Regions from separate parts of the Streptomyces sp. NPDC020422 genome, predicted to be linked through region 1. Evidence: riboswitches for the same ligand, from Rfam matches in the RefSeq annotation. Region 1 holds a riboswitch; the other holds the start of a gene.
What was found. Region 1 has a riboswitch for S-adenosylmethionine ahead of ACH414_RS23565 (aminotransferase class V-fold PLP-dependent enzyme). Riboswitches for the same ligand answer to the same signal wherever they lie in the genome.
Positions count from the first base shown of each region.

Region 2: it holds a riboswitch for S-adenosylmethionine, as region 1 does, so the genes downstream of both, thrC (threonine synthase) here and ACH414_RS23565 (aminotransferase class V-fold PLP-dependent enzyme) in region 1, are expected to answer to the same signal.

Region 1 covers NZ_JBIRVJ010000008.1:365,790-380,792, forward strand. The annotation lists gene ACH414_RS23535 (NlpC/P60 family protein) at 1-77, opposite strand, end outside; gene ACH414_RS23540 (NlpC/P60 family protein) at 271-1,299, opposite strand; gene ACH414_RS23545 (NYN domain-containing protein) at 1,556-2,920, opposite strand; gene ACH414_RS23550 (hypothetical protein) at 2,969-3,211, opposite strand; partial or broken gene ACH414_RS23555 (rhomboid family intramembrane serine protease) at 3,377-4,162, shown strand; gene ACH414_RS23560 (Lrp/AsnC family transcriptional regulator) at 4,159-4,440, shown strand; gene ACH414_RS23565 (aminotransferase class V-fold PLP-dependent enzyme) at 4,515-5,924, opposite strand; SAM riboswitch class IV at 6,104-6,219, opposite strand; gene trpD (anthranilate phosphoribosyltransferase) at 6,296-7,360, opposite strand; gene ACH414_RS23575 (cytochrome bc complex cytochrome b subunit) at 7,499-9,124, opposite strand; gene ACH414_RS23580 (Rieske 2Fe-2S domain-containing protein) at 9,121-10,173, opposite strand; gene ACH414_RS23585 (c-type cytochrome) at 10,170-10,979, opposite strand; gene ACH414_RS23590 (heme-copper oxidase subunit III) at 11,056-11,676, opposite strand; gene ACH414_RS23595 (hypothetical protein) at 11,864-12,265, shown strand; gene ACH414_RS23600 (Ig-like domain-containing protein) at 12,328-13,584, opposite strand; gene ACH414_RS23605 (cytochrome c oxidase subunit 4) at 13,707-14,105, opposite strand; gene ctaD (cytochrome c oxidase subunit I) at 14,102-15,003, opposite strand, start outside.
Region 2 covers NZ_JBIRVJ010000005.1:151,177-166,179, reverse strand. The annotation lists gene ACH414_RS14805 (hypothetical protein) at 1-1,115, shown strand, start outside; gene groL (chaperonin GroEL) at 1,193-2,815, opposite strand; gene ACH414_RS14795 (cold-shock protein) at 3,239-3,442, opposite strand; gene ACH414_RS14790 (MoaD/ThiS family protein) at 3,859-4,137, opposite strand; gene thrC (threonine synthase) at 4,152-5,462, opposite strand; SAM riboswitch class I at 5,456-5,600, opposite strand; gene ACH414_RS14780 (glucosyl-3-phosphoglycerate synthase) at 5,722-6,663, shown strand; gene ACH414_RS14775 (hypothetical protein) at 6,702-7,112, shown strand; gene ACH414_RS14770 (trehalose-6-phosphate synthase) at 7,181-8,539, shown strand; gene ACH414_RS14765 (immune inhibitor A domain-containing protein) at 8,774-11,056, shown strand; gene otsB (trehalose-phosphatase) at 11,174-12,031, opposite strand; gene ACH414_RS14755 (DUF3263 domain-containing protein) at 12,101-12,340, opposite strand; gene ACH414_RS14750 (extracellular solute-binding protein) at 12,376-13,656, opposite strand; gene ACH414_RS14745 (ROK family protein) at 13,867-14,817, shown strand; gene nagA (N-acetylglucosamine-6-phosphate deacetylase) at 14,817-15,003, shown strand, end outside.

The sequences.
Region 1 (15,003 bases):
GCACCCAGGGCCGTGGCCGCGGTGGCCGCGGCTGCGGTGAGGACGGTGACCCTGGCGGGTCGTCGGTGGGACGCCACGAATCGCGCTCCGTTCGGCTCGACGGACTGGCGCGGCAGACAGTAGCCGGTGATCACCCCGCCTCCAACGAAGCCGCCGGGCACACAAAGTGACGCCCCGCCGGAGACCACAGGTCACCGGCGGGGCGTCACGTCAGTCCGGGATCCGACAAACCACCCGTTCGGAGGGCGGGTCGGGAGCGTGGACGTCGCGTCAGATGCGCACGCCGTACATGAAGCTGCCGAGGTAGTCCATCGACTCGTAGCGGACCACCGCGCCGGGCTTCGGGGCGTGCAGGACGGTGTTGTTGCCCGCGTAGAGGCCCACGTGCGCCAGGTTGTTGAAGAAGACCAGGTCGCCCGGCTTCAGCTGGCTGCGGCCGATCTTCACGCCGTCGGCCTGCTGGGTGTAGGTGGTGCGGCTGATGCGGACCCCGGCCTGGCGGTACGACCACTGGGTCAGGCCCGAGCAGTCGAAGGAGTTGGGGCCCTCGGCACCGGAGACGTACGGCATGCCGAGCCGGGTCGCGGCGGCGTTGAGGGCGGCGGCGCCGCGCTGCGAGGCGGGCACCTCGTTGCCGAGGTTGACGCGCTCGCCGGCGGCGCGGCTGGCGCGCTGCTCGTCCTGCTGGATCCTGGCGCGCTCGGCGGCGGTCAGGGTGTTGAGCAGCTTGCGGGCCTCGGCGAGCTTGCCCTGGTACTTCTTCTTCTTCTCGCCGAGCGTCTTGCGGACGTCCTCGAGGTCGGCGAGCTTGGTCGCCGCCTCGGTGCGCTGCTGCGCGAGGGTCCGCTGCTTGGCCTGGATCGACTGCAGCACGTCGGCCTGCTTGGCGCCGAGCTGGTCGATCGCGGACGCCTTGTCGAGGTAGGTGTCCGGGTCGGAGGAGAGGAAGAGCTGGAGCGCCGGGTCGATGCCGCCGGAGCGGTACTGGGCGCTGGCGACCGAACCGATCTGGTCGCGGAGGGTGTTGAGCTCCTGCTGACCGCGGGCCACCTTGTCCTGGAGGCCGCTGATCTCCTTCTGGAGCTTGCCGCGGCGCTCTTCGGCGAGGTTGTACTGCTCGGTGGCCTCTTCGGCCTCGTGGTTGAGCTTGTCGACCTTGGACTTGACCTCGTCGATCTTCGGCTTGGGAGCGGCGGTGGCGCCGGTCTGGGCGGAGATCGCGACGGCGAGGCCGGCGGTCGCGGTGAGCACGGTCACACGGGTGCGGCTCGGCTGCTTGGGACGACGGTGGGACGCCACGAAGGCGAGCTCCTTCTTCCTTCAGCCGCCGACCGGGCGAGCGGCAGGCGGGACCCTCGCCGCCATCCCCGATGGATGATCAACCGCGCGAAGGTTCGAGCCCCGACCCTAGTGACCATCTTGTGATCAGTTCAAATCCCGATAGGCAAAATCTCGCTCGCGCGACAAAGTATTCACAGCCATCACACGGGCAGTAGCGGTCACTTGACCCTGCGCGGACCACAAAAGGGACATCCCGCTCAGTGGTGACGACTCATCACGAGAGTCGCGAAAGCCGCTTCAGCAACAAGGCGGACGCGACCGGCCGCGCGCCGGACTTGGCGACCCCGTCGGCCACCTCGCGGTCGGTGGAGACCACCACGACCGGGCGGCCCGGCGGCTCGGCCCGCACCAGCTGACGGATCAACTCGTCGGCGGTGACACCGGGCTTGGAGAAGAGCACCCGCACCCCGCGCGGCGGCGCCAGGAGCACCGGCGCGGCGAGCTCGGCCCCGTCGAAGACACAGGTGATCTCGGCGCCCGAGCGGGCCGCGAGGGCGGACAGACCGCCGAGCAGCCGCAGCCGCTGCTTCTCCAGCGGCATCGTCGGATAGCCGGTCTTGGTGACGTTGTAGCCGTCCACCACCAGGTGCGCCTGCGGCAGTTCGAGCAGCTGGTCCAGGAGCGCCGGGTCGGTCTCGGAGAGCGCGCGCGCCGCGATGTCCTTCGGCGACATCCGGCCCGGCTCCACCGCGTCCACGGTGTCCGCGGGGTGCATCGACACCGGGGGCAGGGCCAGTTCGCGGCGCAGCCCCTGGGCCGCGTCGAGCACGGTGTCCAGGAGCAGCCGCAGCCGCATGTCCTCCACCGAGCGGCCCTCGCGGGCGGCGCGGCGGCTGGCCTCCAGGGCCGCCTCCACCTCGCCGAGCCGGGCCTTGAGCCGGCGGGACTCGCTCTCGGCGGCAGAGACCTGGGCGGCGGCCTCGGACCGTGCGGTGTCGATCTCGGCCTGGGCGCGCCGCAGCGCCGCCTCGCCGCGCTTCACGTCGCTCTGGGCGCTGCGCAGCTTGCGGTGAAGCGATTCGGCTTCCTTGCGGGCGGCCTCCAGCTCGTGGCGCAGCTGTTCGGTCTCGGCCCGGGTGCGTTCCCTCGCGCCCGCGACCTCCTCGCGCAGCCGCTCCAGTTCGCGCCGGCTCGCCTCGTCGGCGCGCTCGGCGTCGGCGCGCTCGGCCTCCTCGCCGGCGGCGGCGACGAGCTTGTGCCAGCCGGCCGGGCGCAGCACATAGGCGGCCGCGGCCACGTCGACCGGGTCGGCGGCGGCGGGCGGGGCACCGGACTCGACGGCGCCGGCCAGCTCGGGCTGCGCCTCCTTGAAGCGCTCGCCGATCCGCTGCCGGAAGAGCGGGTCGCTCTCCAGGGCGGCCGCCATCGCGTTCCCCGCGAACTTGGCGCGCCGGGAGGCGGTGAAGCGGGCGTACTGGCGCAGCGGGGCGGGCAGCTCGCCGACGGTCAGCCCGCCGAAGGCGTCCGCGACCAGCGCGACCACCTTGCGCCGTACGGGTTCGGGCAGCGGGCGGTCGAGCGCCTCGGCAGCGTCGTCCGCCGAGCCCGTCGGCTCATCACCGTGCGCGGGCTGCTCCACGATCCGTCACCCCACTTCCCTGTCGTCGTCGCCCTCCCGGGCCGCTTCTCAGGAAGCGGAACCCGGCCTGTCCACCAGTTCGATCTGGTCCACCGCGTTGCACCAGCGGCAGCGGACCGACTCGATGGTCTCACTGACCACCTCGCGCTCCTCGACCTTGGCCTCTCCGGCGAGGTCCAGATGGACGTACTCGACGACCTTGGAGGAGCGCGTGACGTCGAAGCGGGTCAGATTGCCGCAGAGCGTGCAGCGCCAGCGGGTCTCCGGGGTCGGCAGGGGAACCGTCGTCATCGTGCCGTCCTCTTTCTGGGCTTTCCCTGGAATTCCGGGGGTGTACGGGACCGCGGTGCGCCGTCGGACTGCGGAAGTCTGCCCGTAACCCTACGGCCTCCCGGGTACCCCGTGTCACGGCGAGGCACTCTGTCCAGTTCGACCCCGGTACGCCATGATCTGTCCATGATCGACTGGCGGGGCGTCGCCCGCGGCGCGTGGCAGGAAGCCCGGAACGGGCCCACCGTGACGTACGGCCTCATCGCGCTGTGCGTTCTGCTCTTCGCCGTGAGCCCGGTCTCCGGCCTCAACCCGGGATACGGCACGGGCGAGAAGCTGCTCGCGGCGCAGGGCGCGTACTTCGAGCGCTGGGGCGTCGTCCCGGCCGAGCTGACGAGCGGGGAGCCACGGGCCCTGCTGACCCCGCTGACCGCGCTCTTCGTCCACGGCAGCTGGCTGCACCTGCTGGGGAACATGCTGTTCCTGTACGTCTTCGGGGCGATGGCCGAGGAGCGGATGGGGCCGGCCGAGTTCGCCCTGTTCTATCTGGGCTGCGGCTATCTGGCGCTGTCGGGGTACGCGGCGGCGCACGCGGACAGCGCGCAGACCCTGGTGGGGGCGTCGGGGGCGATCTCGGGGGTGCTCGGGGCCTTCCTCTGTCTCTTCCCGCGCTCCCGGGTGACCAGCCTCTTCCCGTTCCTCTTCTTCCTGCCGCTGCGCTTCCCGGCCTGGATCGTGCTGGTCTTCTGGTTCGTGCTGCAGTGGCTGGCGGCCCGCACGGCCGGGGCGGGGCCGGGGGTGGCCTATCTGGCGCACGTGATCGGGTTCGCGATCGGGTTCGTCTACGCGTGGGGCCGGTACAGAGGGAGAAGGGGGGCTCGCGCGGCGCTTCCTTAGAGGGTGGTGGTGGACGACGGGCGGGCTACAGTGAAGCCACCAACCGCGGCCACCGAGGGAGAAAGCCAGCCGTGATCACCGCGATCGTGCTCATCAAGACCAGCGTGGACCGGATCCCCGAGATCGCCGAGGCGATCGCCGCGATCGACTCCGTCAGCGAGGTCTTCTCGGTGACCGGGACGTACGACCTGATCGCCATGGTCCGGGTGCCGCGCCACGACGACCTGGCCGACATCATCCCCGGCCGGATCAGCAAGATCCCCGGCGTCGAGGGCACCGACACCCATGTCGCCTTCCGCGCCTACTCCCAGCACGACCTGGACGCGGCCTTCGCGATCGGCCTGGAGTCCTGACGCGGCAGCGCGCACGGTGAAGCCGGCCTCTCCCCGCGGGGAGAGGCCGGCTTCACTCGTACGGGGGAGGAACCTCAGCCGCGGTCCGGCACGCAGCGGCCGTCCTCGGTGCGGTACTTCCACTGGGCGCCCTCGCGCACCAGCTGCTTCACCGCGCCCACGAACCGCTCCACGTGCTCGTCGGGGGTGCCCGCGCCGAAGCTGACGCGGATCGCGTTGAGGGACCGCTCGCCCGGCGCCGCCTCCGGGGCGCCGCACTCGCCCGGGTCCTGCGGGTCGCTGCCGAGCAGGGTGCGCACCAGCGGGTGGGCGCAGAACAGGCCGTCGCGGACGCCGATGCCGTACTCGGCGGAGAGCGCGGCGGCGAAGTGGGAGCTGTTCCAGCCGTCCACGACGAAGGAGATGACGCCGACCCGGGGGGCGTCGTCGCCGAAGAGCGAGAGCACCCGCACCTCGGGCACCTCGGCCAGGCCCTCGCGGACCTTGGCGATCAGGTGCTGCTCGCGGGCGACGAGCCGGTCGAAACCGGCCTCGGTGAGCGCCTTGCAGGCGGAGGCGATGGAGTAGACGCCGATGACGTTGGGCGAGCCGGCCTCGTGCCGGGCCGCGGTGGTGTGCCACTCCACGTCCACCCCGCCGTCGGCCCGGCGGGCCACCGTGCGGGAGGCGCCGCCGCCCGCGAGGTACGGCTCGGACTCCTGCAGCCAGTCGGCGCGGCCGGCGAGGACTCCGGAGCCGAAGGGCGCGTACAGCTTGTGCCCGGAGAAGGCGACCCAGTCGACGTCCAACTCGCTTACGGAGACGGGGTGGTGGGGGGCGAGCTGGGCGGCGTCGAGGACGATCCGGGCGCCGTGCGCGTGCGCGGCGGCGGCCAGCTCCCTGACCGGCCACAGCTCGCCCGTGACGTTGGAGGCACCGGTCACGCAGACCAGGGCGGGGCCGTAGGGGTCGCGGTCGGCGAGCGCCCGCTCCAGGGTCTCGACCGCCTGGCGCGGGGTGCGCGGGGCGTTGAGGTAGGTGACCCGGGCGTCGCGCCACGGAAGGAGCGAGGCGTGGTGCTCGGTCTCGAAGACGAAGACCTGGCAGTCGGCGGGGATCACCTGCGCCAGCAGGTTGAGCGAGTCGGTGGTGGAGCGGGTGAAGACCACCTGGTCGCCGGGGCGGCAGTCGAGGAACTCGGCGACGGTGGCCCGGCTGTTCTCGAAGAGGTCCGTGGAGAGCTGGGAGAGGTAGCCGGCGCCGCGGTGGACGCTGCCGTAGTACGGGGCGTAGGCGGCGACGTCGTCCCACACGCGCTGGAGGGCCGGGGCGCTGGCGGCGTAGTCGAGGGCCGCGTAGCTGACCTCGCCACCGGTGACGAGCGGGACGGTGACGTCCCGGCCGAGGACCGGCAGCGGGGCGGCGCAGCAGGGGTCGGCGGACTCACCGGTCTCGACGGAGACGGCGGAGGCGGTGGTGGCGGCGGCGTTCGGGCATGCGGACATGACGTATCTCCCGGCGGGAAAGAGAGCGCGAAAAGGCGTGAAAGGGCCCGCAGGGCAGCGCGAAGTGGGGTGCCGCATACGGGTGTTGATGGAGAAAGGGGCCGAAGGCCCTAGCGCATTCGCTTGCTCACGAGACACTGCTCCCTAGAGGACCAAGGACCCCAAGGTGTGTACGCAGGGGTCCGCGCTTGCCGCAGGCTTCTGCCGTACGACCTGGTCTTCACCCGGGGCACCCCGCCACGGACGGAGGGTTGCCGGACAGCCAGCCGGGGCTTCGAGGCTGTCGCTCATGACCTGGTACAGAAAGTAGTTCAGCTGATCGTCGACGCGCAACCCCGTCCGCATGCCGGGACGGGGTCGCGGGTCGCGGGTCAGCGGTTGGTGGCGGCGATCCACCGCTCCAGGGACCGCAGGGCCGCGCCGGAGTCGATCGACTCCGCGGCCTTCGCGATGCCTGCGGCCAGTTGCTCCGTCAGGGTGCCCGGGCCGGGGTCCAGGGCGGTGAGCGCCGCCGCCGCGTTGAGCAGCACCGCGTCCCGTACCGGTCCGGTCTCCCCCGCGAGCAGCCGGCGGGCGACGTCGGCGTTGTACGAGGCGTCGGCGCCGCGCAGCGCCTCCAGGGTGACGAGCTCGATGCCGACGTCCCGGGGATCGAAGCGCTCCTCGGTGACGCTGCCGTCCCTGACCACCCAGACCCGGGAGGTGGAGGTGGTGGTCAGCTCGTCCAGACCGTCGTCGCCGCGGAAGACCAGGGCGGAGTTGCCGCGCTCGGCGAAGACCCCGGCGACGACCGGCGCCATGCGCGGGTCGGCGACGCCGACCGCCTGGGAGCGCACCTTCGCCGGGTTGGTCAGCGGACCGAGGACGTTGAAGGTCGTCCGGATGCCCAGCTGGCCGCGGGCCGCGGCGACGTGCCGCAGCGAGGGGTGGAACTTGATCGCGAAGCAGAGGGTGATGCCCGCCTCGTCGGCGACCTCGGCGACCCGCTGCGGGCTCAGGTCGAGGTTGACGCCGAGCTTCTCCAGGACGTCGGAGGAGCCGGAGGCGGAGGACGCGGCGCGGTTGCCGTGCTTGACGACCTTGGCGCCCGTACCGGCGACCACGATCGACGCCATGGTGGAGATGTTCACCGTCTTGGCGCCGTCGCCGCCGGTGCCGACGATGTCGACGGTCCGCCCCGGCACCTCGATGACGTTGGCGTGCTCGTACATGGTCCGCACGAGGCCGGCGATCTCCTGCACCGTCTCGCCCTTGGCGCGCAGCGCCACCATGAAGCCGGCGATCTGGGCGTCGGTCGCCTCGCCGCTCATGATCAGGTCCATCGCCCAGGCCGTGTCGTCGGCGGAGAGGTCGTGGCCGTCGAGCAGACCGTTCAGCAGGACGGGCCAGGAGCGGCCCGCCGAGTCGAGTCCTCCAGCGGGGGTCGCAGCGCTCATGGCAGCTCCTGGTGATCCGTGACATACGGGGGCGGGCATACGCCCCCACCCTATCGATCCCGGGGGACGGCAAAGAGCCCCGTCCATCGAATGGACGGGGCTCTCGCCGTGGCGACCTACATCAGGAGGCCGAGGGGATCAGTGGTGGCCGTGGCCGCTCGTGATCTCCTTGTACTCCTCGGCGGTGGGCTTGGCGACCTGGTTGTCCGCGCCGTAGTAGCCCTTGTTGAGCTTGACCCGGAGCTTCTCCATGCGCCCGATCTTGCGCTCCACGCCGTTCTCGTCGACGGCCGGCGGCAGCTCCGCGGGCTCGTACTGCTCGTGCGCCGTGAGCTTGTGCAGCTCACCCTGGCTGAGCGGCTGGTGGACCTCGACGAACTCACCGTGCGGCAGGCGCTTGATGATGCCGGACTCGCGACCGTGCAGCACCTTGTCCTTGTCCCGGCGCTGGAGGCCGAGGCAGATCCGCTTGGTGACGATGAACGCGATGACCGGTCCGACGAAGAAGAAGATCCGGACGAACCAGGTGATCGAGTTCAGCGACAGGTGGAAGTGGGTCGCCCAGAGGTCGTTTCCACCACCCACCAGCATGATCATGTACGCGGTGATCCAGGCGACACCGAAGGCGGTGCGCGTCGGAGCGTTGCGCGGGCGCTGCGCGATGTGGTGCTCGCGCTTGTCGCCGGTGATCCAGGACTCGATGAACGGGTAGACCGCGATGGCCGCGAGGACCGCCGGGAAGATCGCCAGCGGGATCATCACGCCGAGGACCAGCGTGTGGCCCCACAGGTTGATCTCCCAGCCCGGCATGACACGGATCAGACCCTCGGCGAAGCCCATGTACCAGTCGGGCTGGGCGCCGGTGGACACCTGGTCCGGGCGGTACGGGCCGAGGGCCCAGATCGGGTTGATCGAGGCGATCGCCGCGATGACCGCGATGACGCCGAAGACCAGGAAGAAGAAGCCTCCGGCCTTCGCCATGTACACCGGGAGCAGCGGCATGCCGACGACGTTCTTGTTCGTGCGGCCGGGGCCCTCGAAGTGCGTGTGCTTGTGGACGAACACCAGGATGAGGTGCGCGACCACGAGACCCAGCATGATGCCGGGCAGCAGCAGCACGTGCGCCGAGTAGAACCGGGCGACGAAGTCGCCGCCGGGGAACTCCCCGCCGAACAGGAACATCGACAGGTACGTGCCGATGATCGGCACGGACAGGATCGCGCCCTGCATGAAGCGCACACCGGTGCCGGAGAGCAGGTCGTCCGGGAGCGAGTAACCGGTGAAGCCGGTGAACATGCCCAGGAAGAACAGCAGGAAGCCGAACAGCCAGTTGATCTCACGCGGCTTGCGGAACGCGCCGGTGAAGAACACGCGCATCATGTGCACGAACATGCCGGCGAGGAAGATCAGCGCCGCCCAGTGGTGGATCTGCCGGATGAGCAGACCACCGCGCACCTCGAACGAGATGTGCATGGTCGAGTTGAACGCCTCGGACATCAGCTGTCCCTGGAGCGGGACGTACGGTCCGACGTACTCCACCTCGTTCATCGACGGGTGGAAGAACATCGTCAGATAGACGCCCGTCAGGATGATGATGAGGAAGCTGTAGAGGCAGACCTCGCCCAGCATGAAGGACCAGTGGTCCGGGAAGATCTTCCGCATGTTGGCCTTGGCCAGCGTGTAGATCCCCAGGCGGCCGTCGGCCCAGTCGGCGATGCGCTCGCCGGCGGGTGCCTTCTTCTGCGTATTGGTCACAGTGCTCATCCGCGCTCCCAGAAGGCGGGACCGACGGGCTCTTCGAAGTCGCCGTGCGCCTCGAGGAAGCCCTTGTCGTTCACGCCGATCCGCAGCTGCGGGAGGGCGTGGCCGGCCGGGCCGAAGATGACTCGAGCGCCGTCGGACAGGTCGAAGGTGGACTGGTGGCACGGGCAGAGCACGTGGTGCGTCTGCTGCTCGTACAGGGAGATCGGGCAGCCGACGTGGGTGCAGATCTTCGAGAAGGCGACGATGCCCTCGTGCGACCACTCGAGCTCGCGCTTGTCCTTGATGTCCTCCGGCTGGATCCGGACGATCATCAGGGCGGCCTTGGCGATCTCGGTCTGGAAGTGCTCGTCGTGCTCCGAGAGGCCCTCGGGCATCGCGAAGGTCAGCGAACCGACCGCGACGTCCTCGGGACGCAGCGGCTCGTGCGTGTTCATGTTGACGAGCAGCTTGCCCTTGGCCCACAGGGTGGAGCGGAGCTTCTTCTCGGGCAGCGGGCCCATGTCACGCAGCAGCACGATGCCGGAGAGCGGCACCATGGCCAGCGCGCCGAACAGCGTGTTGCGGATCAGCTTGCGGCGGCCGAAGCCGGACTCGGCGGCACCGGCCGCGAAGTCCGCCATGACCTTCGCCTTGACCTCGGGCGAGGCCGCCATCGGGTGACGCTCGTCGGCGACCTCGACGTCGGACATCAGGGTGCGGGCCCAGTGGACCGCGCCCGCGCCGATGAAGAACAGGGCCGCGCCGAGGGTCAGACCCAGGGCGAAGTTGAGCGCCGACACCCGGCCGAAGGGCCAGATGTAGACGATCTTGTCGACCGGGAAGATCACGTACGAGGCGATGAAGCCGATCGTGGCCAGCATCGACAGCGTGAACATGAACGCGACCGCACGCTCGGACCGGCGAGCGGCACGCTCGTCGATGTCCTGGATGCGCGGCTTGTGGGGCGGGAGGCCCGGGTCGGCGAACGGGTCGTCGGCGACCTTCACCGCGCCGTGCGCGGTGTCCTGCGCGGTGGGCAGGTTCTCTTCTGGATTCTCTTGGGTACTCATGACTTCTTGGCCTTAGCGGTGTGGGCCGCGACCCAGATGGCAACTGCGATCAGCGCGCCCAGACCGAAGATCCACGCGAACAGACCCTCGCTGACGGGGCCGAGGCCACCCAGCTTGAGACCACCCGGGCTGTCGGCCTTGTCGCTGTTCACGGCCTGGACGTAGGCGATGATGTCCTTCTTCTGCTTCTCCGGCATGGTCGTGTCGGGGAAGGACGGCATGTTCTGCGGGCCCGTCTGCATGGCCTCGTAGAGGTGCTTCGGGTCCACGCCCTCGAGGCTCGGGGCGTACTTGCCGTAGGTCAGCGCGCCACCCTCACCGGTGAAGTTGTGGCACTGGGCGCAGTTGGAGCGGAACAGCTCGCCGCCCTTGGCGATGTCGGCGCCGTCAGGGCTGTACTGGCCCTCGGTCGGGACGATCGGACCGGCACCGAGGGAGGCGACGTACGCCGCGAGCTGATCGATCTCAGCCTGCGAGTAGATGACCTTCTTCCTCGGGATCTGGGCGCCCGGCTGCTGGGCCGGCATACGGCCGGTGCCGACCTGGAAGTCCACGGCCGCCGAGCCCACGCCGACCAGGGAGGGGCCGTCAGAGGTGCCCTGACCGCCGGTTCCGTGGCAGCTGGCGCAGCCGACGGAGTAGAGCTTCTTGCCCTCCTCGATGGCGAGGGACTGGGCGGTTTCATCGGCCTTCGCCGTGCCCGCGGGCGCGAACGCGGCGTACAGCCCCCCAGTTGCCGCCAGCGCGAGAAGTAGGACGACGACCGCCGCCAGCGGATGGCGTCGTCGTGCGGAGAGCTTTTTCACGGATTACCCCGGTGTCAGGATCTTCTGCGTCGATGCTTGCTGGATGTGTCGGTCCGCCGGGAGCGGCGGAGCCCGATTACTTGATCAAGTAGATCGTGGCGAAGAGGCCGATCCAGACGACATCGACGAAGTGCCAGTAGTAGGACACGACGATGGCGGCGGTTGCCTGCTCGTGAGTGAACCTCTTGGCGGCGTACGTCCGGCCGAGGACCAGCAGGAAGGCGATGAGACCGCCCGTCACGTGCAGGCCGTGGAAGCCGGTGGTCAGGTAGAACACCGTGCCGTACGGGTCCGAGGACAGCGAGAGGCCGTCCTTCTTGACCAGCTCGGTGTACTCGAAGACCTGGCCGCCGATGAAGATCGCGCCCATCACGAACGTGATGATGAACCACGTCCTGAGCTTCTTCACGTCGCCCCGCTCCGCGGCGAAGACGCCGAGCTGGCAGGTGAGTGAGGAGAGCACCAGGATCGTGGTGTTGGTCGCGGAGAACGGAAGGTTCAAGGCGTCGGCCTTTTCCGTCCAGAACTCGGCGCCCATCACGGATCGCAGGGTGAAGTACATCGCGAAGAGGGCCGCGAAGAACATCAGCTCGGAGCTCAACCAGATGATGGTTCCGACGCTGGTGAGGTTCGGTCGATTGACCGACGGGTGCGCGTGCCCGGTTTCTACTGTCGTTACTGTCGCCACGACCGACATTATGTCGGTCGCTTATCCCGCCCTCACTCCGGGGGGTGCCGTTCGGAGTGTCCGGGGGCCATGTCCTGCCCGAACGGCCCATCGGAAGCGGGTTCCGGCACCCTTCGAACAGGTGTTGAACGGGTGTTGACGGGCTGTGGACCGGAGTAGCATCCGCGCAACGACCGACCACCTTCACGGAGGAACGATGCAGTCGAGCGCCACGGTCCTGGTCTACAGCGACGACGCGAACACCCGCGCCCAGGTCCGCCTCGCGGCCGGCCGCAGGCCCGCGGCCGATGTTCCCCCGGTCGAGTTCGTCGAGTGCGCGACGCTGCCCGCGGTGCTGACGGCCCTGGACGAGGGCGGCATCGACGTGTGCGTGCTGGACGGCGAGGCGGTGCCGGCCGGCGGCATGGGCGTGTGCCGGCAGATCAAGGACGAGATCTTCCGCTGCCCGCCGGTGCTGCTGCTGATCGGGCGCCCCCAGGACGCCTGGCTGGCCACCTGGAGCCGCGCCGACGCCGCGGTCACCCTTCCGGTGGAACCGGTGGAGTTCGCGGCGTCCCTGGCGTCCCTGCTGCGCTCGCGCCTGTCCCTCGACGCCTGATCCGGCGCCTGCGGGCCCGGCAGGGCCCGCAGGGACCACGGGGGCTACAGGCGCTACGGGGGCTACAGGGAGGGCCTGAGGCGGGCCTTGGCGTCCTCGGTGGCGACCGGGTTGGAGGAGTCCGCCACCAGGGCGCTGCCCTTGCGCCACTTGGCCCAGTCCAGGTTCCAGTCGCCGAATCCGTTGCCGAAGGTGTCCATCATCTCGCCCTCGCTGTTGACGACGCGGACGATGTCGCCGGGGCGGACGTTCTCGTAGAACCAGGCGGCGTTCCCGGTGGACATGCCGACACAGCCGTGGCTGACGTTCTCGACGCCCTGGGAGCCCACGGACCAGGGGGCGGCGTGCACGTACTCGCCGCTCCAGGTGACCCGGGTGGCGTAGTAGACGGGCAGGTCGTACGAGTCCGAGCTGCCCTCCGCGATGCCGATGCTGGTGCCCCGCATCCGGACGAAGTACTCCTTGCCGAGCACCACTTTGATCCCGTTACGGGTGGAGAAGCCCGGTTTCCCGGTGGTCACCGGAATGGTGTTGATCACTTCTCCGTTGCGCCGCACCGTCATGTAGTGCGAGCCGGCGTCCGCGACGGCCTCGATCCGGTCGCCGATGGTGAGCCGGAGCGGCTTGGAATCGCCGCCGTAGAGCTTGTCGCCGACCTTGAGGCCGGCCAGGTTGCCCGTGACGGTGACGACGGCCCCGGTGGGCCAGTACTCCTTCGGACGGAAGTGCAGTTTCTTGTCGTCCACCCAGTACCAGGAGCCCTCCACGGCGGGCACGGAGCGCACCTTGAGGGCCCGCTCGACGACCCCGCGGGCCGCCTTGTCCTTGACCGGGAGGCTGAGGTCGGCGGTGATCGGCTGCCCGACGCCGTACTTGCCCGCCTCCGGGCCGAACGTGACGGTGAGGGCCCGTTTGGCCGGGGCCGTCTCGAAAGTGAACGTACGGGCCCCGGGAGCGCCGTCCCCGTCCTCCGTGGCCACCCGGACGGTGTACCGCGCGCCGGCCGCGAGGGCGGCCGTGGAGCGCCATCTGCGCCCGTCCGCGGTGAGCTCGCCGGCCAGGTGGTGGCCCGACTCGTCGAGGGCGGTGACGTCGGTGATCCGGCCCTCGTCGTCCTTGGCCGTGATCTCCAGCGGCTTCTCGGGGTCGGCCTTCTTGCCCTCGGCGGGGGCGTTGAAGGCGATCTCGTCCGCCGCGTCGTAGGGCCTGGCCGACAGCGGATGGTCTCCGGAGCCTGCGCACGCGGTGGCGCCGGCGGTGACGGTGAGGGCCAGAAGGGTGCAGCTCAGAACAGTCCGAATGCGCGGCGTGTCGTTCATGACTTCACGTTAAGAACATTCCTCGGCCCGGGCGCGCCGAGTAGGGCAAACGAGGGGCCCGGCCGCTTCGTCGGACGAAGTGACCGGGCCCCTCGGGGTGTTGCCGGGTACTGCGGGTGCCGCTACTGGTTCTGGTTCTCACCGCGGTAGAACTCGAAGACCCAGCCGAAGATGCCGACCAGGATCAGCGGAGCGGAGAAGTACAGCAGCCACCAGCCCATCGCGATGGCGAGGAAGGCGAGCGCACCGCCGATGGCCAGCGAGAGCGGCTGCCAGCTGTGGGGGGCGAAGAAGCCCACCTCGCCGGCCTCGTCCGAGACGTCGGCTTCCTTCTCGTCCTGCGCCATGGCGTCGACCCGCCGGGCCGTGAAGGCCAGGTAGTAGCCGATCATGATGCAGAGACCGAACGCCAGGAACAGCGCCGTCGTGCCGACCGGCTCCTTCGACCACACGCCATAGAGGATCGCCATGGCGAGGACGAAGACGCTCAGCCAGATGAACATCTTGCCCTGGATCTTCACTTGCCGGTCTCCTTGCCGCCGGTGAGCGCCGCCACCTCGTGACCCTTGTTCTCGAGCTGGTCGAGAGCAGCGATCTCAGGGTGGTGCAGGTCGAACGCCGGGGATTCGGAACGGATCCGCGGCAGGGTGAGGAAGTTGTGCCGCGGCGGCGGGCAGGACGTCGCCCACTCGAGCGAACGGCCGTAGCCCCACGGGTCGTCGACCTCGATCTTCTTGCCGTACTTGGCGGTCTTCCACACGTTGTAGAAGAACGGCAGCATCGACAGGCCGAGCAGGAAGGACGAGATCGTCGAGATCGTGTTCAGCGCCGTGAAGCCGTCGGCGTCGAGGTAGTCCGCGTAACGACGCGGCATGCCCTCGGCACCCAGCCAGTGCTGGACCAGGAAGGTGCCGTGGAAGCCCACGAACAGCGTCCAGAAGGTCATCTTGCCGAGTCGCTCGTCCAGCATCTTGCCGGTGAACTTCGGCCACCAGAAGTGGAAGCCGGAGAACATCGCGAAGACCACGGTGCCGAAGATGACGTAGTGGAAGTGCGCGACGACGAAGTACGAGTCGGAGACGTGGAAGTCCATCGGCGGCGAGGCCAGGATGACACCGGTCAGACCACCGAAGGTGAAGGTGATCAGGAAGCCGGTGGCCCAGAGCATCGGCGTCTCGAAGGACAGCGAGCCCTTCCACATCGTCCCGATCCAGTTGAAGAACTTCACGCCGGTCGGAACGGCGATGAGGAACGTCATGAAGGAGAAGAACGGCAGGAGCACGCCACCGGTGACGTACATGTGGTGGGCCCACACGGTCACGGACAGACCGGCGATCGCGATGGTCGCGGCCACCAGGCCGATGTAGCCGAACATCGGCTTGCGGCTGAAGACCGGGATGACCTCGGAGATGATGCCGA
Region 2 (15,003 bases), on a different contig from region 1:
AGCGGCTGACCCCCGACACGGGGGTGGCGCAGGCGACCACGGACGAGAAGGGCGAGTTCATCGGCGAGCCGTACGGCGAGGTGGGGATCGGCGACGAGTTCCGCGTCTCGTACGCGGAGAACAGCGAGCAGGTGCACGGCTCGTACGGCTCCACCCGGCAGATCAGCACCTGGCATTCCCGCAGCGTCACGGTGACCGCCGGCGCCGACAAGACCCGGCTGCTGCCCGGTGAGAAGGTCACGATCACCGGCCGGATGACCGACCCGAAGAACGCCGACGCGCCGCTCGCCGAGCAGGAGGTCCGGGTGGGCCTCGCCGCCGGCGGTTACACGGGCTCCCCGGTGTGGCAGACGGTATCGACCGACGCCGACGGGCGCTTCACGGCGCAGCTGCCGTCCGCCCCTGGTACGCGGCTGGACAGCTGGGTGGTCTCCTCCGTCGACCCGTTCCTGTCCTTCCCGTCCGTCGGCGCCCGGCTGGCGATGCCGCAGGAGAGCCGCGTCCTCGTCTCCCGCGGCCTGCTCGCCGCGGACGGCAAGGTCACCGTCACCGGCACCTTCCGTCCCTGGTACAACCCGGAGCAGTTCTACGGGTACGCCTCGGAGAAGCTGCTCCTGGAGAACTCGGCCGACGGCCGCACGGGCTGGCGCGTCCTCGCCACCTCCTACGCCGACGGCAGCGACTTCCCCGTCTCCTTCAACCTCAACGGCAGGAGCCAGGGCGGCTACTTCCGGGTCCGGCACCCGCTCAGCGACGTGTTCACCGAGTCGGGCAGCGTCGTCTTCCGCATGGTGCGCACGCCCACCCGAGTGGTGTCGGTGAACGCGGCGCCGGAGCCGGTGCGCAAGGGCGCCGTCGTGACCGTGACCGCCGGCGTGCAGCAGCAGATCGGCGGTGTCTGGAAGGCGTACGGGAACGCTCCGGTGAGCCTGTGGTTCCAGGCCCGCGGCCAGTCGGCCTGGAAGCAGCTGGCGACCGGCCGTACCGCCGCCAACGGTGTGTCGACGTTCAAGACGAAGGCCACTGTGGACGGCTGGTACGTCGTCCGGCACAGCGGTGACGCCTCCCACTTCAACGCCCCCGCGGCGGTGGCCGACTACATCGACGTGCGCTGATCCTCCCCACGCCGAAGGGCGGCACCCCCCGTCGGGGGGTGCCGCCCTTCGTCAGGACCGGGTCCGAGCCGTCAGGCTCAGAAGTCCATGTCACCGCCCGGCATGCCGCCGCCGGCCGGCGCGGCCGCCTTCTCCGGCTTGTCGGCGATGACGGCCTCGGTGGTGAGGAACAGGGCCGCGATGGACGCCGCGTTCTGCAGCGCGGAGCGGGTGACCTTCGCCGGGTCGATGATGCCCTCGGCGATCATGTCGACGTACTCACCGGACGCGGCGTTCAGGCCGTGGCCGACGGGGAGGTTGCGCACCTTCTCCACGACGACGCCGCCCTCGAGACCACCGTTGACGGCGATCTGCTTCAGCGGGGCCTCCAGGGCCAGCTTGACGGCGTTGGCACCGGTGGCCTCGTCGCCCTCCAGCTCCAGCTTCTCGAAGACCGCGGAGGCCTGCAGCAGGGCCACGCCGCCACCGGCGACGATGCCCTCCTCGACGGCCGCCTTGGCGTTGCGCACGGCGTCCTCGATGCGGTGCTTGCGCTCCTTGAGCTCGACCTCGGTCGCGGCACCGGCCTTGATGACGGCGACGCCACCGGCGAGCTTCGCCAGGCGCTCCTGGAGCTTCTCGCGGTCGTAGTCCGAGTCGGAGTTCTCGATCTCGGCGCGGATCTGGTTCACGCGACCGGCGACCTGCTCGCTGTCACCGGCACCGTCGACGATGGTGGTCTCGTCCTTGGTGATGACGACCTTGCGGGCGCGGCCGAGCAGGTCGAGGCCCGCGTTCTCCAGCTTGAGGCCGACCTCCTCGGAGATGACCGTGCCGCCGGTGAGGATGGCGATGTCGTTCAGCATGGCCTTGCGGCGGTCGCCGAAGCCCGGGGCCTTGACGGCGACGGACTTGAAGGTGCCGCGGATCTTGTTGACGACCAGCGTCGACAGGGCCTCGCCCTCGACGTCCTCGGCGATGATCAGCAGCGGCTTGCCCGACTGCATGACCTTCTCCAGGAGCGGGAGCAGGTCCTTCACGGAGGAGATCTTGGAGTTGACGATCAGGATGTACGGGTCATCCAGGGACGCCTCCATGCGCTCCATGTCGGTCGCGAAGTACGCCGAGATGTAGCCCTTGTCGAAGCGCATGCCCTCGGTGAGCTCGAGCTCGAGCCCGAAGGTCTGCGACTCCTCGACGGTGATGACGCCTTCCTTGCCGACCTTGTCCATGGCCTCGGCGATGAGCTCGCCGATCTGGGTGTCGGCGGCGGAGATGGAGGCCGTGGAAGCGATCTGCTCCTTGGTCTCGACGTCCTTCGCCTGCTCGAGCAGGGCGCCCGAGACGGCCTCGACGGCCTTCTCGATGCCGCGCTTCAGAGCCATCGGGTTGGCACCGGCGGCCACGTTGCGCAGGCCCTCGCGGACGAGCGCCTGGGCGAGGACGGTGGCGGTGGTCGTACCGTCGCCGGCGACGTCGTCCGTCTTCTTGGCGACTTCCTTGACCAGCTCGGCGCCGATCTTCTCGTACGGGTCCTCGAGCTCGATCTCCTTGGCGATGGAGACACCATCGTTGGTGATCGTGGGGGCGCCCCACTTCTTCTCGAGGACGACGTTGCGGCCCTTCGGGCCGAGGGTGACCTTGACGGCGTCAGCGAGCTGGTTCATGCCGCGCTCGAGACCGCGCCGGGCCTCCTCGTCGAACGCGATGATCTTGGCCATGTGAAGTGGTCCTCCCGGACATGGGGTGGATAACGCTCCTGGACCGCGCCGACGCCCGCGACGGACGGCCCCCGGGCCTCGTGGTTCCTTGCCCCACTTGGCCGCGGACCTCGTCTGCCCGATCCTCGTAAGCACTCTCACCTTCAGAGTGCTAACGCCAATGATTAGCACTCGCCCCATGCGAGTGCAAGCGACTACCGAGGATCGGTCACCCCTGGGGGCTCGCGCCGGGCGCGCGGGCCGGGCGCGCGCCAAGGCGCGGGCCGGGCGCGGGCCGGGCTCGCACCAAGCACGGGCCGGGCGTGTGCCGGGCGCGTACGGGCGCGTGCCGGGCGCACATGCCCGGCGCATGGCGAGGGGCCCGCATCCGGTCCGGATGCGGGCCCCTCGACGGAAGTGCGTCGTTGGCCGATCGCGCCGCGCTCAGACGGCGAGCTTGACCATGTCCGCCTGCGGACCCTTCTGGCCCTGCGAGATCTCGAACTCGACCCGCTGCCCCTCTTCAAGGGTGCGGTATCCGTCCATCTGGATCGCGCTGTAGTGGACGAAAACATCCGCACCACCGTCGACCGCGATGAAGCCGTAGCCCTTCTCCGCGTTGAACCACTTGACGGTGCCCTGAGCCATGCCTAACTCCCCTATTACTGGCCCTTGCGCGGGCCCGCACTTCGCGGACCCGGGTCAGACCCTGCGCCGGAACGCGTCGACCGCGGCTGAATGTATCTGCCCAACTGCCCTCTGCAACAGGTCAATCGGACGAGAATTCTGGGCAGCACGGAAAGGGGAATTAGGGAGAATCCATTGAATTCCGGGTCAAGTCGGGCCGGGCAAAGCGCGCAGAAGGTACACAAGGCACGGGCACTTTGGCTGCTTCTTGTCGCGGACAGGCGCATTCTCATATGCGGCCGGCATGAGCAGCGGAGGGGACTTCCCCAACTCTACCGCGCTCAACCATGCAGAATTGCCCCCTCCGCTTTCTCTCGCGGAAGGGGCAATTCAGGGCGTGCGGGTACCGGTGGGTACGCGAGGGGCGGAGTACGGGATCAGCAGCCGCCGGCCACGGCCGGAATGATGGAGACGCCCGCGCCCTCCGGCGTCGCGGTCTCCAGGCCCTGCTCGAAGCGCACGTCGTCGTCGTTGACGTACACGTTGACGAAGCGGCGCAGCTTGCCCTGGTCGTCCAGGACCCGGGCGGCGATGCCGGCGTGGTTCTTCTCCAGGTCGGCGATGACCTCGGCGAGGGTCGCCCCCTCCGCCTTCACCTCGGCCTGGCCGCCGGTGTAGGTGCGGAGGATGGTGGGGATGCGGACGTTCACGGCCATGTCTTCGTAACCTCTCAGTGGGCCAGGCCCGCGTCGCGGAACGCGTCCAGGCTCGGGCGGATGGTGGCGGTCGCCTGCGAGCTGTCGGCCACGGCGTCCAGGGTCTTGAGGCCGTCGCCGGTGTTGAGGACCACCGTCGTCAGCGTCGGGTCGAGCAGACCGTTCTCGACGAGCTTGCGCGTGACACCGACGGTCACGCCGCCCGCGGTCTCCGCGAAGATGCCCTCGGTCTGCGCGAGCAGCTTGATGGCGTCGACGACCTGCTCGTCGTTCACGTCCTCCACCGCGCCGCCGGTGCGCCGGGCGATGTCGAGGACGTACGGCCCGTCCGCCGGGTTGCCGATGGCGAGCGACTTGGCGATCGTGTTCGGCTTCTGCGGGCGCACCACGTCGTGGCCGGCCTTGAAGGCCACCGACACCGGGGAGCAGCCCTCGGCCTGGGCGCCGAAGATCTTGTACGGCTTGTCCTCGACCAGGCCCAGCTTGATGAGCTCCTGCAGACCCTTGTCGATCTTGGTGAGCTGGGAGCCGGAGGCGATCGGGATGACCAGCTGGTCCGGGATGACCCAGCCGAGCTGCTCGCAGATCTCGTACGCCAGCGTCTTCGAGCCCTCGCCGTAGTACGGGCGGAGGTTGACGTTGACGAAGCCCCAGCCCTCGCCGAGCGGGTCGCCGATGAGCTCCGAGCAGAAGCGGTTGACGTCGTCGTAGTTGCCCTCGATGGCGACGAGGTCGCCACCGTAGACACCGGCCATGACGACCTTGCCCTGCTCCAGGTCGTGCGGGATGAACACGCAGGAGCGGAAGCCGGCACGGGCGGCGGCGGCGCCGACGGCGCCGGCCAGGTTGCCGGTGGAGGAGCAGGACAGGGTGGTGAAGCCGAAGGCGCGGGCGGCCTCGATGGCCTGGGCGACGACCCGGTCCTTGAAGGAGTGGGTGGGGTTGCCGGAGTCGTCCTTGACGTACAGCTTGCCGGGCTCGACGCCGATCTCGCGGGCGAGGTTGTCGGCCTGGACGAGCTTGGTCCAGCCGGGGTTCAGGTTCGGCTTCTCGGCGACGTCGGCCGGGACGGGCAGCAGCGGGGCGTAGCGCCAGATGTTGGCGGGGCCGGCCTCGATCTGCTTGCGCAGCGCCTCGGGGTCGCCGGTGGGCAGGTCGTACGCGACTTCGAGCGGGCCGAAACACAGCTCGCAGGCGAAGATCGGGCCGAGCGGGAAGGATTCGCCGCATTCGCGACAGGAGAGTCCGGAAGCGGGACCGAGGTCGACGGTGGTTCCGGGTGCGACGGTCTGTACAGCCATGGAGGCGAGGCCCTTTCTCCTCATCTTTCCCATGACGAAATCTTCGCCATGAGACGGATTTGGCACCTTCCCTAGCCGGTGGCCTCGCTGGAGGACGAGTAGCCGACTGGAGGGTTGCCGGGGCTTCAACGGGCCGTTTCCCTCTGCCCCTCTGGATGAGCGGTATTCGATTGTGAGACGCGGGCGGCACCCCGACATGCATCGGGCATCCGCGTTGTTCAAGACTGTAACCGAAGGCTCCGAAGGTGGAGATGCTCGTCCGATCCGCGAGATGGAGATCACGTTGCTGGAAGAGGTGGAGCGCTGGCTGGCCCGGCGGTCCTGGTCCGTCGCCGACCGCCCGCTGGAGCGCATCCTCGCCGCCAAGCGGGGGACGCGGGTGAGCGTGGTGCTGCCCGCGCTCAACGAGGAGGCCACGGTCGGCGCGATCGTCTCCGTGATCCGCCGCGAGCTGATGACCGAGGCGGTGCCGCTGGTGGACGAGCTGGTGGTCATCGACTCGGGCTCCACCGACCGTACGGCCGAGGTGGCGGCGGCGGCCGGCGCGCGGGTGGTGGCGCGCGACGAGATCCTGCCGCGGATACCGGCGGTGCCGGGCAAGGGCGAGGTCCTGTGGCGGTCACTGATGGTGACGACCGGGGACGTGGTCTGCTTCGTCGACGCGGACCTCAGGGACTTCTCCGCGGACTTCGTCTCGGGGATCGTGGGCCCCCTGCTCACCGAGCCCGAGGTCGACTTCGTGAAGGCGATGTACGACCGCCCGCTCGGCGACACCCCTGGTCAGGGCGGCCGGGTGACGGAGCTGGTGGCGCGCCCGCTGCTCAATCTGCACTGGCCGCAGCTGGCCGGCTTCGTCCAGCCGCTGGGCGGCGAGTACGCGGCCCGGCGCTCGCTGCTGGAACGCCTGCCCTTCCCGGTCGGTTACGGAGTGGAGCTGGGCCTCCTGGTCGACGCCCTGCACACGGTGGGCCTGGACGCGCTGGCGCAGGTCGACGTGGGGGTGCGCAAGCACCGGCACCAGGACGGGCGGGCGCTGGGCCGGATGGCGGCCGCGATCTACCGGACGGCGCAGTTGCGCCTGTCGCGCGGGCACCTCGTACGGCCCCGGCTGACCCAGTTCGAGCGGGGCGCGGAGGGCTTCGAGCCGCGGACGTACGACGTGGACACGGAGGAGCGTCCGCCGATGGCGGAGATCGCGGAGTACGCGCACCGCCGCGTGGCGTAGCACCGGATAATGCTCATTTCTGCATAGATTTCCGTTTCATGTTCATGCGGTTCACCACGGGAACGGGGATCCTGCTGGCGTCCCTCGGCCTGGTGGCCGGGTCGCTCTCCCTCGGGGGAGCCGCCCCGGCCGCCGCCGATGGCGTCGAACCCTTCGGCCGGCGCTACGTCGAGTCGCTCTCCGGGGACTTCGGGATCGGCGCCGGCGAGGACCCGAGCGGCCCCCGGCCCGGGGGCCCGTCGTGCACGGAATCCCCGGCCATCGCTCCCCCGAGCCCGAGCCCGACCCTGTCGGCCCCTCCGGCCCCGTGCCCCGGTCCGCGGGGCGGTGTGCTGGCGCAGACCGGCGCGAACGGGGAGCGGATGTGGCTGCTGGGCGCGCTGGGCGTGGCGCTCGCGGCGACGGGGCTGGTGGCCAGGGCGGCCGTCCGGGGCCGTCGCGACCACTGAGCGTGGCCGAACGCCGCTGTCTCGTATCCGTACGTTTGAGCGTTTACGTGACGGGCTAGGTTCGCCACATGGCTTCCGTCCTCGTCGCATCGAACCGTGGCCCGGTCTCGTACACCGTGCGGGACGACGGGGCGCTGGACACCCGGCGGGGCGGCGGCGGGCTCGTCTCGGGCCTGAGCGCCGTCTCGTCGGAGGGTGGTCTGTGGGTGTGCGCCGCGCTCGGCGCCGGCGACCGCGAGGCGGTCCGCCGGGGGGTCGCCGAGCCGGGCGTGCGCATGCTCGACATCGACCCGGAGGTGTACGCGGACGCGTACAACGGCATCGCGAACTCGGTGCTCTGGTTCCTCCACCACCACCTCTACGACATCCCGCGCGAGCCCGTCTTCGACGCGGCCTTCCGCCGCCGCTGGCAGGCGTACCGCGCCTACAACCAGGCCTTCGCCGGGGCCCTCGCGGAGGCCGCGGACCAGGGGGCGGCGGTCCTGGTGCAGGACTACCAGCTGGCCCTCGTCCCGGGGCAGCTCCGCGCCCTGCGCCCCGACCTGCGGATCGCGCACTTCACGCACACGCCGTGGGCGTCGCCGGAGTACCTGCGGATGCTGCCGGAGGACATCCACCGCGAGCTGATTGCGGGCATGCTCGGCGCGGACGAGCTGGGCTTCCACACGACCGCCTGGGCGACGGCCTTCCTCGCCGACCCCCTCGTCCCCGACACCACCCGCACCGCCACCTACCCGCTGGGCGTCGACGCGGACGACCTGCGCGCCCTCGCCCACCGCCCCCAGGTGGACGAGCGGCTGGCGGCCCTGCGCGCCGAGGTGGGCGAAGGCCGCAGGACCATCGTCCGCGTCGACCGCACGGAACTCTCCAAGAACATCCCCCGCGGCCTGCTCGCCTACCGCGAGCTCCTCACCGCCCACCCCGAGTGGCGCGGCCAGGTCGTCCACCTCGCCTCCGCCTACCCCTCCCGCCAGGACCTGGAGGTGTACCGCACGTACACCGCCTCGGTGCGCGAGCTGGCGGAGGAGATCAACACGGAGTTCGGCACCCCCGACTGGCAGCCCGTACTGCTCTCCGTCGAGGACGACTTCACCCGCTCCCTCGCCGCCTACCGCCTCGCCGACGTGGCCCTGGTCAACCCGGTCCGCGACGGCATGAACCTGGTGGCCAAGGAGATCCCGGTCGTCTCCGACGCGGGCTGCGCCCTGGTCCTGTCCCGGGAGGCGGGCGCGTACGAGGAGCTCCACGAGGACGCCCTGACGGTCAACCCGTACGACGTGACGGCCACGGCGGAGGCCCTCCACACGGCCCTCTCGATGCCCCACCCGGAACGCGCGGAACGCACCAAGCGCCTCGCCACGGCGGCCACGGCGCTGCCGCCGCGGGAGTGGTTCCTGGCGCAGTGGGAGGCCTTGCGCCGGTCCTGAGGGGCGGATGCGGCGGCCGGACGAGCGCGGAGCCGGCCGTCGGCGTCCTGCTTCCTCACGAGCCGTGAACCCGCGGGCCCCAACCCCTCCTCCCGCACGCGCCTTTCGTGTCAGACTCGGCGCGATCGTTCCCCCAGGCGATCCGTAAGCCCCATACGGAACCACGCGAACCATGCGGCACACGCATGCAAGCGAAGGGATCGCGCAACCTTGAAGAAGAGACTTGTCGTGAGCATGACCCTCGGGTCGGCGCTCACCGCGCTCCTCGCCGCGGGACTCACCCCCGCCGCGGCCCAGGAGGCCCGGGACACCAGCCCCGGCAGCACCACCGCGCACCGGCCGGACAACCGGCCCGGCCCGCTCACCAAGCAGCGCACCGAGCTGCGGAAGCAGGCCGTCGACCTGGTCGCCAAGGGCAAGGCCAAGCCGAACGCCAAGGGCGTCGTCCAGGTCGCACCCGGCAAGTTCGCCGAGACCACGACCACGACCGCCGTGCGCCAGGAGAAGATCTTCACGATCCTCTCCGAGTTCGGCGACCAGAGCTCCGGAAAGCTCGGCACCGTCCCCGGGCCGCTGCACAACCGGATCCCGCGGCCGGACCGCAGCGTCGACAACTCCAACGCCTGGACCCCGGACTTCTCGAAGGCGTACTACGAGACGAAGTTCAACGGCTCCGGCGAGTCGATGAAGACGTACTACGAGAAGCTGTCCAGCGGGCTCTACTCCGTCTCCAACACCGTCGAGGACTGGGTCAAGGTGCCCGGCAACGCCTCCACCTACGGCGACAACTCCGTCGAGGACACCGGCGGCTCCTGGGCCTTCATCCAGGACACCGGCGACGCGTGGTGGAACGCCCAGCTCGCTGCGGGCAAGGCCCCGGCCGAGATCGACGCGTACCTCGCGCAGTTCGACGTCTGGGACCGCAACGACTACGACCACGACGGCGACTTCGACGAGCCCGACGGGTACATCGACCACTTCCAGGCCGTCCACGCCGGCATGGGCGAGGACGCCGGCGGCGGCGCCCAGGGCGAGGACGCCATCTGGTCGCACCGCTGGTACGTCAACGGCGACGACTACGGCCTCACCGGCCCCGACGTCTCCGGCACCGCCAACAAGCAGGGCGGTGCCCGCATCGGGCAGTCCAGGTACTGGCTCGGCGACTACACCACCGAGGGCGAGAACGGCGGACTCGGCGTCTTCTGCCACGAGTTCGGCCACGACCTCGGCCTCCCGGACTACTACGACACCGAGGGCGGCGAGAACTCCACCGCCTTCTGGACCCTGATGAGCTCCGGCTCCTGGCTCGGCCACGGCGCCGCCGCCAACGAGGGCATCGGCACCCACCCGGGCCTGATGGGCGCGGAGGAGAAGCTCTTCCTCGGCTGGCTCGACTACGCCGACGCACCGCTCGGCGCCACCGGCTCGTACACCCTGAGCCCGGCCGCCCTGCAGGTCACCGGCAAGGAGCAGGCCGTCCGCGTGGCCCTCCCGGACAAGACGACGAGCACCACGTACACCACGCCCGTCTCCGGCAGCCACGCCTGGTGGACCGGCTCGGCCGACTCCCTCAACCAGTCCCTCACCCGCTCCGTGCCCGCGGCCTCGCGGATCACGGTCAAGGCGAGCGCCTGGTACGAGATCGAGGCCGACTTCGACTACCTCTTCGCCGAGTACTCCCTGGACAACGGCGCCACCTGGCAGCGCACCGGCCAGACCGTCTCGGGCTCCTCCGCCGGCAAGTGGACCACCCTGCGGTACGCGTACGACGCCCAGGGCAAGCCCTCGCTCTTCCGCTTCCGCTACCAGTCCGACGGCGGCGTGCACTTCGCCGGCGCCTTCCTCGACGACCTCGCCATCGGCTCCGGCGGCACCGCGCTGCTCGCCGACGACGTCGAGCAGGGCGTGAACGGCTGGACCGCACAGGGCCGCTGGACCATCTCCACCGGCACCGTCTCGGCCACCTACCCGCGCTACTACCTGGTGGAGAACCGCGAGTACGTCGGCGCCGACGCGCTCCTCGCGGAGGGCCCGTACCAGTTCAGCAAGGGCATCACCGCCCCGGACTGGGTGGAGTACTTCCGCTTCCAGAACGGCATGCTGGTCTGGTACGTGGACCGCTCCTACGACGACAACAACGTCAGCGCCCACCCGGGCGGCGGCTCGGCGATGGCGGTCGACGCCCGCCCGACGCCGTTCCGCTACGACGACGGCACCGCGCCCAGCAACCGCCGCCAGCCCTTCGACGCCACCTTCGGCCTGGAGCCGACCGACGCGACCTGCCTCCACAAGGAGGTCCTGTCGGGCAAGGGCGGCAACCAGACGGTCGTGACGAAGGCGGCCTGCGCCCCGTCCGGGCCCGGCATCCCGGTCTTCGACGACACCGACCCCAACGCCTACTACGACCCGACGGCCGCCCAGGCCAGCGTGAAGGTCGCGGGCCACGGCGTGAAGGTCACCGTCACCGGCGACTCGGGCGACGACCTGACGATCAGGGTGGCCAACCCGGCCTCCTGAACCGAATCAGCCGAATCAACCGGGCGGGCCGAGCTGGCCGAGCCGCCCGAGCCTGGCAGAAGAAGGGAGGGGCGCCCCGGTCTCCGGGGTGCCCCTCCTCTTCGGTGCGGAGGGGCGTCAGGCGCCCGTGGGCCCGTCCAGCGCCGCCGCCAGGCCCGCCAGGAACCCCACCACCCCCGCCGGGCCCGGGACCAGCAGGTCCGCGCGGTCGGCGAGGTCCGGGACGGACTCGGTGGTGGAGGAGGAGCAGACGAGGAGGCCGGGGGTGCCGTCGGAGCGGAGTTTCTCGACGGCCGCGTACGCCGGGAGGTCGCCCAGGTCGTCGCCGGCGTACAGGACGGACCCGGCGTCCAGCTCGCGGACGTAGTCGGCGAGGGCCACGCCCTTGTCCATGCCCGGGGGCCGCAGCTCCAGGACCATGCGGCCCGGTTCCAGGACCAGGCCGTGGTGGGTGGCCAGGTCGCCCAGGGGGCCCTTCAGGGCCTCGAAGGCGCCCTGCGGGTCCTCGGCGCGGCGGGTGTGGACGGCGACGGCGCGGCCCTTCTCCTCGATCCAGGTGCCGGGCCAGGCGCCGATCCGGTCGAGGAAGCCGGGGAGCTCGGCGCGGACCGAGGCGACGCCCGGGTGGGGGGCGGCGGCCTGGACGGTGCCGGTGACGGCGTCCCAGCGTTCGGCCCCGTAGTGGCCGAGGACCACCAGGTGCTCCAGGCCGGGGACGCCCGCGAAGCCCCCGTAGCGGACCGCGACCCCCGCCGGGCGGCCGGTGACCACGGCCACGGCGGCCACCTTGGGGGCCAGGGCGGCCAGGGCGGACACGGCCCCGGGGTGGGCGCGGGCGCGCTCGGGGTCGGGGACGATCTCGGCGAGCGTCCCGTCGAAGTCGAGGGCGACGACGGCTCTCTCCGGGCACGCGAGGAGCGCGGCGAGGCCGTCGCGGCCGGCGGCTGTGGTCGGGTGCGGAAGGCTGCTGACCATGACCACGACCCTACCCAGGGACGCGCTCCGCGTCAGCGGGGCGGGAGGGCGGCGGGAGCGGAGGTGGTGTCAGCGGCGGGATTCGCGGTCCGCCCGGACCCTGCGCAGGCGGTTCACCGTCACCGGGTCGTGGGCCAGCGCCCGCGGGTCGTCCAGGAGGGCGTTGAGCAGCTGGTAGTAGCGGGTCGCCGAGAGGCCGAGCTGCTCGCGTACGGCCCGCTCCTTGGCGCCGGGGCCCGGCCAGGAACGCCGTTCCATGGCCAGGACGGCCTGCTCGCGGGCACCCAGCTCGCCGGGGTCGGTGGTCATATGACCAACCTAATGCCGCTGTCCCGGCATGCCGCTCACTCGGCGCTTTCGGCCGTGGTCGCCTCGCGGGCGATCCGGCCCAGCACCTCGGAGGGCTTGGCGCCGGGGGCGACCGCCTTGCCGATGTCCTTCTTGATGACGCCGCTGACCCGCGCCCAGGAGGTCTTGCCGACCGGGGGGAGCTGGGAGTCGGGCAGCGCCTGGAGGAACTCGCGGAGGTTGGCGTACTCCGGGTCGGACTCCATGTGCGCGGAGGCGGTGACGGTGACGGGCAGCAGGTCGTTGTCGCCGGCGAACTTCAGCACGTTCTCGTCGCTGAAGGCGAAGTCGAGGAAGGCGCCGATCTCCTTGCGGTGCCCGTTCTGCTTGAAGCCCATGATCCAGTCGGCGACGCCCATGGTGGCCTTGGCCTGGCCGTACGTGCCGGGCAGGGCGACCTTGCCGACCTTGACGCCCTTCTTCTCGGCCTCCTGCATCAGCGAGGGGTGCCCGTTGAGCATGCCGACCTCACCGCGGGCGAAGGCGGCGAAGGCGTCCTTGCGGTTGAGCTTGCCGGGGGCGACGGGGCCGGTGAGGCCGTCGGCGACCAGGTTCTTCTGCAGCCACTCGAAGGTCTTGATGTTCGCGTCGGAGTCGATCTTGTAGTGGTCGGTGGCGTCGGTGTAGCCGTCACCGCCGCTGAGCAGCCACATCATCGTCTCCGCCTGGGCCTCCTCCGGTCCCAGCGGCAGCGCGAAGGGGTAGGTCACGCCCTTCTTCCGCAGCTTCCGCGCGGCCGCGGCGAGCTCGTCCCAGGTGGCCGGGGGCTTGTCGACGCCGGCCTTGTCGAAGAGGTCCTGGTTGAAGAAGAGCAGCCGGGTGGAGGCGACGAAGGGCAGCCCGTACTGGGTGCGCTTGTGCTCGCCGGCCGCGACGAGCGGGGCGAGGAAGTTGGCCTGGACCCGGATGGAGAGGAGCTCGTCGGCGGAGTAGAGCTGGCCGGCGGCGGCGTAGTCGGCGTAGGCGCCGATCTGGGCGATGTCGGGGGCCTGGCCGGCCTTGACCAGCTCGGCGACCTTGCGGTCGACGTCGTTCCAGGACTCGATCCGGACCTGGACCTTGACGCCGGGGTTCTTCGCCTCGAAGGCGGAGACGACGCCGTCCCAGTACTTCCGGGTGGAGTCGCCGCCGGCGAGGTCGTAGTCGGCGGCCACCAGCTTGAGGGTGACCTCGCCGGACTCGCCGCCGACGCCGAGGGTGCCGCAGCCGGAGAGGGCGCCGGTCAGGCCGAGCGCGGTGGCCGCCGCGGCCAGTCCTATGAATCGTCGCCGCTGCACAGCCGTAACCCACCCTGTCGGTCGTCGGCGATCGCCCGTGATCGCCGGTGAGCCGCAAGTTTCTCCCGGATGAACGCGAGAGGTCTACACCACACGCATATCGCTTCTGCAACGCATCGGCGGCCCCCGTCGGCCCGGATTTGTATCCCAGCGCAACAATCCTCCGCAGTGGACTAGACCTTTCGGGTCCCCACGCGCGAGACTGTCCTCGTGAGACACGTCATCGCCCTCGATGTGGGCGGCACCGGTATGAAGGCCGCCCTGGTCGGGGCGGACGGCACCCTGCTCCACGAGGCCCGCCGCGCCACCGGCCGCGAGCGCGGGCCCGAGGCCGTCGTCGAGACGATCCTCGACTTCGCCCGGGAGCTGCGCACCCTCGGCCAGGAGCGGTACGGACAGCCCGCCGCGGCCGCCGGGGTCGCCGTCCCCGGCATCGTCGACGCCGAGAACGGCATCGCCGTCTACGCCGCCAACCTCGGCTGGCGCGACGTCCCCATGCGCGCCCTGCTCAGCGAGCGCCTCGACGGCATCCCCGTCGCCCTCGGCCACGACGTGCGCACCGGCGGCCTCGCCGAGGGCCGCATCGGCGCCGGGAACGGCGCCGACCGCTTCCTCTTCGTCCCGCTCGGCACCGGCATCGCCGGCGCCATCGGCATCGGCTCCGCGATCGAGGCCGGCGCCCACGGCTACGCGGGCGAGATCGGCCACATCGTGGTGCGCCCCGGTGGCACCGCCTGCGGCTGCGGCCAGCGCGGCTGCCTGGAGCGGTACGCCTCCGCCTCCGCCGTCTCCCTCGCCTGGGCCGAGGCCTCCGGCGACCCCGAGGCCGACGCCGCCGACTGCGCCAAGGCCGTCGAGTCCGGCGACCCCACCGCCGTACGGATCTGGCAGGACGCCGTCGACGCCCTGGCCGACGGACTGGTCACCGCGCTCACCCTGCTGGACCCCCGCACGCTCATCATCGGTGGCGGTCTCGCCGAGGCCGGGGAAACCTTGTTCACACCCCTTCGGGCCGCGGTGGAGGAACGCGTCACCTTCCAGAAGCTGCCCGCCATCGTCCCGGCGGCCCTCGGGGACACCGCCGGATGCCTGGGCGCGGGCCTCCTCGCCTGGGACCTGCTCGCCGACCAGCACCCCGCCGACTCGGAGGTATCCGCCTGATGGCCGTTTCCACTGTTCTCACCGGGGCCCGCGTGGTGCTGCCGACCGGGGTCGTCGAGAACGGACGAGTGATCGTCGAGAACGGCCGCATCGCGGGAGCCGCCCACGAGGACGCCCCCGCCCTCGACCTCGCCGGCCACTGGCTGGTGCCCGGCTTCGTCGACATGCACAACCACGGCGGCGGCG